2 regions of the Planococcus shenhongbingii genome follow, and region 1 is predicted to be linked to the other one. Evidence: riboswitches for the same ligand, from Rfam matches in the RefSeq annotation. Region 1 holds a riboswitch; the other holds the start of a gene.
What was found. A riboswitch is a leader RNA that binds a small molecule or an ion and turns the genes downstream of it on or off. The one in region 1 is predicted to bind glycine.
Positions count from the first base shown of each region.

Region 1 (3,422 bases):
CTGATTTTTTAGGTTGGTGAATTAAACGCATAATTTCAATCAAAGCAAAGGCTATTAATGTAATGTACATCTGGTTCCAGATACCTTTGGGAGACTGGCTAAATATATGATTGACTTTCAGTTGAAGCAATCATTTTTTCAGGAAACACACTATCAGATGAGGCGACTACAATTCTAATATGCAATTTTATACCGCTTGAAACCTTAGATATAGCCGTCCAATTGGAGGCGCTATCGGGCAACTTAACATAGGTACCATCGATAATACGAATGATGCCTACATTTGTATTTATGCCAACGGCATGTCTTTGTAAATTCCAGTAGCGCTTAGTTAGCTGGCCGAGTAAATCCACTAGATGCTCTGTATTTATATCAATAAGTCGACGACTAATTTGTGAATAGCTAATAGAATTTAGTTCCAATTCCCGTTGTAATGATTTATTGGAACGAATATTTTCAGCAATTTCTCGATGGCCGTCCCATTCGCATAAGCTGCCTATTATAAATGCTTTTACCAAGGCAAAATCCGTTAACTTTTTTTCGTCGTAGTTCATCAATGGACACGCCAATTTAGTAACCGGCAGCAATGATAAATATTGACGAAAGACTAAGTTTTGGTCTATGCTTCCCATAGGGAGTCTCCTTTCTGTGTGATAAAAACTGGTTTAGTCGTCAGTTATTATTTCACAGACGGAGCTCTCTTTTTGCATTTTTCAAACACTTTAAAGGTCTAATACTATCATTTGTAAGTATTTTTACAGCTATGCAACGCTAGTGGGTACCGATTACTGGAGAATACGAGGATCCCCTGTCCTTAATTCAAAATCATATCCGTTTTGAATCATTAACAGCTCTAGCGCGGTTAGGTGGGGAAGTCGATTTGCAAATAATAACGCAGCATCATGACTCGGACATGCAAATGCCTCAAGTTCGAAGTCAACAATTAAGTCATCGTTCTCTTCTTTTAACATGTAAACCCTCCGGTAATACGAGTTTAAGATTGTTTTGTGTCATATCGATCCCTCGCTTTATAATTTTTTGTGTACAACCATACATTAAGTAGTCTAAGTCCTATTATCTCATAATTCCGTGTAATGCATAGGTAAATTTTAATGTTGTATGGTTGAATTTTACATTTTAATATTTCAATAGGTGTGTATGAGGTGGAATAATAACTAAATTCGGAATATTGACTAGACTTTTACTTTTCTGTTGTTTATTATATTAATTAATCGAATAGTAGCGGATGAATATTATGGGAGAGACTAAACGGTTTGTTTAGCACCGAAGGAGCAAGTTCCGAAAAACAGGAATCAATCTCTCAGGTAAAAGGACCATAATAGGACGCGTCTCTGGAGAGCGCCATGTGCCACCAAAGGAGTTACACTCTCAGGTAAAAGGACAGAGGAAGTATAGGTGAACACCTATATTTGCTCTGTCCTTTTATTTGTGGTGAAATGTGGTGAATTATAAATAGGAGGGTACATCACCATCGTCTATGAGAAAATCTACTTATCCAATTAGTATTGTTAATCGGCGGTCTATTATGTATTTACAATTATTAAAAATGTAAACGCTTTATTATGAAATGACAGAAGTGTGAAAGTATGATCAGAAGACTCGTTATGACTAACCTGGAAATGAAGGAGTGAAACATTTTATGGAGGAACAACAATTGGAAAGAGGTCTAAAAAATAGACACGTACAACTTATTGCAATTGGGGGGGCAATCGGAACCGGATTATTTCTAGGAGCAGGAAAGTCTATTCATCTAGCAGGACCTTCCATTTTATTTGCTTATATGATTACAGGTATTATTTGCTTTTTGATTATGCGCTCACTTGGAGAACTACTCTTATCCAATTTGAAATATAATACGTTTGTGGACTTTGTACAAGATTATTTAGGCAATATGGCAGCTTTCATGACTGGCTGGACCTACTGGTTTTGCTGGATTTCAATCGCAATGGCCGATATAACAGCTGTTGGTCTCTATGCCCAGTATTGGTTCCCTGCAATTCCACAGTGGGTGCCGGGGTTAATTGCGCTAATCGTTTTGTTAGCTATGAACCTTGCAACTGTAAAGCTTTTTGGTGAAATGGAGTTCTGGTTCGCATTGATTAAAGTCGTTGCGATTCTAGGATTAATCGTAATTGGATCGGTAATGATTCTTAAAGGATTTTCAACGAGTGAAGGTCCATCTAGTTTCACAAATCTATGGAGCCACGGTGGGATGTTCCCGAATGGCATCAGTGGATTCATTCTCTCCTTCCAGATGGTTGTATTTGCGTTTGTTGGGATTGAACTTGTTGGCCTGATGGCGGGCGAAACAAAGGATCCGGAAAAGGTTATTCCAAAAGCCATCAATAATATCCCTATTCGGATTATTATCTTCTATATTGGTGCCCTGATTATCATTATGAGTATTTATCCGTGGACTGCAGTCAAGCCTACGGAAAGCCCATTCGTTCAAGTTTTCGCAGGGGTTGGCATCATTGCAGCTGCGGGTATCGTCAATTTTATCGTCCTAACATCCGCTGCTTCGGCATGTAATAGTGCGATGTTTAGTACAAGCAGAATGATGTACTCCCTTGCTAAAGACAAATCTGCACCTGAACGTTTAGCAAAACTGAATAAACGTAAAGTACCTGCCGGTGCATTGTACTTCTCAAGTATCGTTATTCTAATTGCTGTTATTTTGAACTATGTAATGCCAGAAGGCGTATTTACGCTAATTACAAGTATTTCAACAGTATGTTTCATCTTCATTTGGGGAATTACGGTTATCTGCCATATGAAATATCGTAAAACAAGACCAGCGCTAGCGAAAGCAAGCAAATTTAAAATGCCGCTTTACCCGATTGCCAACTATGCAATCCTACTTTTCCTAGCGTTCGTTCTTGTTGTTCTTGCACTTGCGGAAGATACGCGTGTTGCCTTGTTCGTAACGCCTGTTTGGTTTATTTTGCTAATGATAGCGTATAAGTTCCAAGTGTCGAAATTAAAACACGTTACTCAGCCAAAAGTATCGGAAAGTTAAGTCCATGACCTACCTCGCGTAGGCCTCAAGTGTAATGTATGAAGTCAACGAAGAAGATGGTCCCTAAAATAACTTAGAATCAATGGTACAGGTGAAACGACAGAAAAGGGATGCAGATGCTCCCCTTTTCTGTCGTTTTTGTGTGAGGTTAAATCGCTGGTCACTAGCGTTGCATAGCTTACAAATAATATTAAATAAAGAAAAATAATGAGTGTCTGTGATTTTGCTGCGACTTCTGTTTCTTGAAAGGTTTGGACTAGTAAAAAGCGTCTCTGTATCAAACACATTTCAAGATATACATGGTAATGTCGCTTCCCAGACAAAGAAAAAATTCTACACGATTTTGACAATGTACTGCCATTTATACAACACTCATTAATAA
Region 1 covers NZ_CP129235.1:721,903-725,324, forward strand. The annotation lists gene QWY16_RS03655 (hypothetical protein) at 99-632, opposite strand; gene QWY16_RS03660 (hypothetical protein) at 786-971, opposite strand; glycine riboswitch at 1,247-1,347, shown strand; gene QWY16_RS03665 (amino acid permease) at 1,661-3,040, shown strand.

Region 2 (3,422 bases), 980 kb from region 1:
CGCCTTTAAAACGGACTTTTTCAGGAATGTCTGCAAATAATTCATCAATCGACTCGATGCCGATTACGTCCAGCATGTCTTTTTCGTCTTGAGACGTCATGGGTAAATAGCGATGTTTCATAGAATGCGGTCTCCTTTTCAAATAAGATTATTTAACGCGTTTATAAAACGGCGTTTCAACTGTCTTCGCTTTCAGGCGTTTATTGCGGATTTCAATTTCGACTTCAGTTCCGAGTTCAGCAAAATCAGTTGAAACCAGAACCAATCCGATATTTTTCTTAAGTGTCGGTGACTGTGTGCCTGAAGTAACTTCCCCGATCAGTTTGCCATCTGCATAAACCGGATAGCCGTGGCGTGGAATGCCTTTGTCAATCATTTCAATGCCGACAAGCTTGCGGGGCACTCCATTTTCTTTTTGGGCAGCCAATGCTTCTTTCCCGGTAAAGTCGGACTCTTTTTTCAGTTTTACAACAAAATTCAATCCGGCTTCAAGCGGCGTTATATCTTTAGACAATTCTTGCCCGTATAATGCCAAACATGCTTCAAAACGCAAGGTATCGCGTGCTCCGAGACCGCATGGCAAAACGCCGTCTTTTTCGCCTTCAGATAAAATTTTATCCCAAAGAGCGACTGTCGCTTCCAGATTTGCATAAATTTCAAAACCGTCTTCTCCTGTATAGCCGGTCCGTGAAACGATTACTGGATATCCGCCGACTGAAACATCCGTTTTAAAGCGGAAAGCTTTGATCTCAGAAAGGTCTTCTTCAGTCAAACGCTGCAATACCGTTTCTGCCAGAGGTCCTTGAAGAGCTAATAAACCGAATTGATCGGACTGGTTGTCAAGTTGGACATCACCGAATGCGGCATCTTGCATCCATTGAAAATCCTTTTCGATATTAGAGGCGTTAACAACCAGCATATACCGGTCATCACTGATTTTATAGACCAGCAAGTCATCAACAACACCACCATTTTCATAGCACATCGCTGAGTATTGCGCTTGGCCGTCTTTAATTTTGGAAACGTCGTTAGTCACAAGATGCTGCAAAAACTCCAGGCTTCCAGAACCCGTCACCATGATTTCGCCCATATGGGAAACATCAAATAGTCCAGCCTTTGTCCGAACTGCTTCGTGTTCTCCTTTAATGCTTGAAAATTGCACCGGAAGTTCCCATCCGCCGAAGTCGATTGTCTTCCCGCCATACTTCGAGTATGCCTCAAAAAGAGGTGTACGCTGTAATTGCCCTGTCACTTCACTCATTCATTTTCCTCCTCCAATAATCAAATTCCACAAAAAAAAGGACAGAGATTCCCCCTTGAAAGGGAAATCTCTGTCCTGGAACCTGAAAGTTTACCTTTACGGCTTTCCTCTTTGGTAGCTGCACAGCAGCGTTCTCCAGAGATGCGTCCTGCACGAGTCTTTTTGCCTGAGAGATTCATAACATTTCGTTACTTGCTCCTTCGGCGACGCTTTCGCGTTCTCTCCCCGTACAATCATCCGCCCAAATCGAATCATTTGGTCCAAACCGTTATACAGAATAGTATAACTTTGTCTATATCCTAACATTGTTAGGAGGCAAGCGCAATCAATTTTGTTTTGCGTTTGAAGAAGCGAATGTTTTACCTTAAATCGCATTCATCGTTCGCCTTTTAAGCGATTTACTTGGAAAGCGGCATATTGTGTAATTTGCCGCAATGTACGAAATTCCGTACGGATTGTAATGTGGGCAGCAGCTTTATAGTGGCGGTAGCGCGATTTGAACAAAGCTTCAATTTCTTCTCTTGTCGAATTTCTGACAATCGGCCGATTTGCATCTTTGTGGATCCGGCGCCAAATTTCCCTGAAAGGAGCATCCAAAAACAGCACTAGCCCTGTTTCACGCATGATTTTGCAGTTCACTTCACGCAAAGGCACACCGCCGCCTGTAGAAATAATGCAATTATCATGGCCATGGCTTTTCAAAAACTCTGTTTCCAGGTCCCTAAAATAAGCTTCTCCGCATTGCTCAAAAATCTCCGGTATCGTTTTACCGGTCTGCCGGACTATTTCCTTATCCATATCATAGAAGGGCAGTTTCAATAAAAAACTAAGCCTTCTGCCTACTGCACTTTTGCCGCAGCCCATAAATCCGACTAAATATATTCTTTTCATCTTACCACCCAATACTCCCCTACTGCTCAGGCATTTTATTTTGCTCAATTACCATTAGTAGTTGTATCGTAGCATGTCTATGCATATTTTCCAATCCATCGTATGTTTTGTATTGGATCGAATAGACAGCCAATCCATGGGAAAGCAAGAGCAGCGCAGACAAGAAAAAGACGGCGGAACAGGGATACAACGCGCCTTTATTGGACTTAAGGAGGAGTAACCACATACTCCGCCTCCTCTACAATGCCATTTGTGAATTCTGCGCGGACAGACAGCTTCGTCCCCACCAATTCAAAACGGCATTTTTTTAAATTGGTCAGCATGATTTCATGACCTTGCCTGAATTTCTGTTTTCGCACGTAGTATTCAAACGATTCAATATCATATTCCACGCTTTGTTGAAGAATGCGGATCCCTCCTCCGTTATTAATGATTTGAACTGAATCACTGCCTGCCAGATAAGCCTGTAAATCAACGCTGAACAATTGCCATTCCAGAAGTTTGGGGTTTGTTTCTTTTGCAAATGTCAGCATAAAACTGAAAAACAGCACAATAAGCGGCAATAAAATCATCAGCAGCATTAGTTCGAACAGCGAATTCAAAAATGCGAAACCTTTCTCATCGGGCTTTTTTATTCGATGCATATCGTTTCACTTGTTTGTTTGTAATTTTGATAGCTGACACAAAGTTCATCCTTCATTTCCCAGCTGTAAGTGACGCCGTTCACGCGCCGTTCCCCCTGTAAAATATTCAGCGAGTGGATTTCCTTGGCTCCTTCATGCAGCGTTTCATAGGCAATCAGCCGCTCTTTCTTCAAATGGATGGATTGCTGCAATTGCTGCATCACCGGCAGCAAGGTACCGAACAGTATAAATAACATAAACAGGCTCAGCATCGTTTCTGCCCAGGAAAATCCTTGTTCATTCAGAGAAAACCACCCTTCCTTTTCCCAAATGGACAACCATCGACTTGTCTCCTGTACTTGTTGAAAAGTAAATGGTGCCTGAACTTGATACAGAACCGTTGGCCGTAAAATACACGCCATTGATATTGCTCGTTTTTTTGACTTTTACAGACAACGGAATTTTACGGGGAGGCAGCCCCTTCTTGAGATTCCAAATCACTTCATAAGTATGGTCAGCCTCGCGGAAAACGACCATGACCGGAGCTTTGGTGCGGTAGCTTTCACTTTGGGCGAAATAAATATCGCGGAGCAGCAAATCGAAAAAACGGTCTTCTTCCTTATCGATTTCAAATGTCCGGTAAGAAG
Region 2 covers NZ_CP129235.1:1,704,607-1,708,028, reverse strand. The annotation lists gene gcvPA (aminomethyl-transferring glycine dehydrogenase subunit GcvPA) at 1-121, opposite strand, end outside; gene gcvT (glycine cleavage system aminomethyltransferase GcvT) at 149-1,261, opposite strand; glycine riboswitch at 1,406-1,498, opposite strand; gene QWY16_RS08515 (shikimate kinase) at 1,637-2,152, opposite strand; gene comGF (competence type IV pilus minor pilin ComGF) at 2,359-2,796, opposite strand; gene QWY16_RS08505 (hypothetical protein) at 2,784-3,032, opposite strand; gene comGD (competence type IV pilus minor pilin ComGD) at 3,073-3,422, opposite strand, start outside.
Region 2: another riboswitch for glycine. It lies ahead of gcvT (glycine cleavage system aminomethyltransferase GcvT); the one in region 1 lies ahead of QWY16_RS03665 (amino acid permease).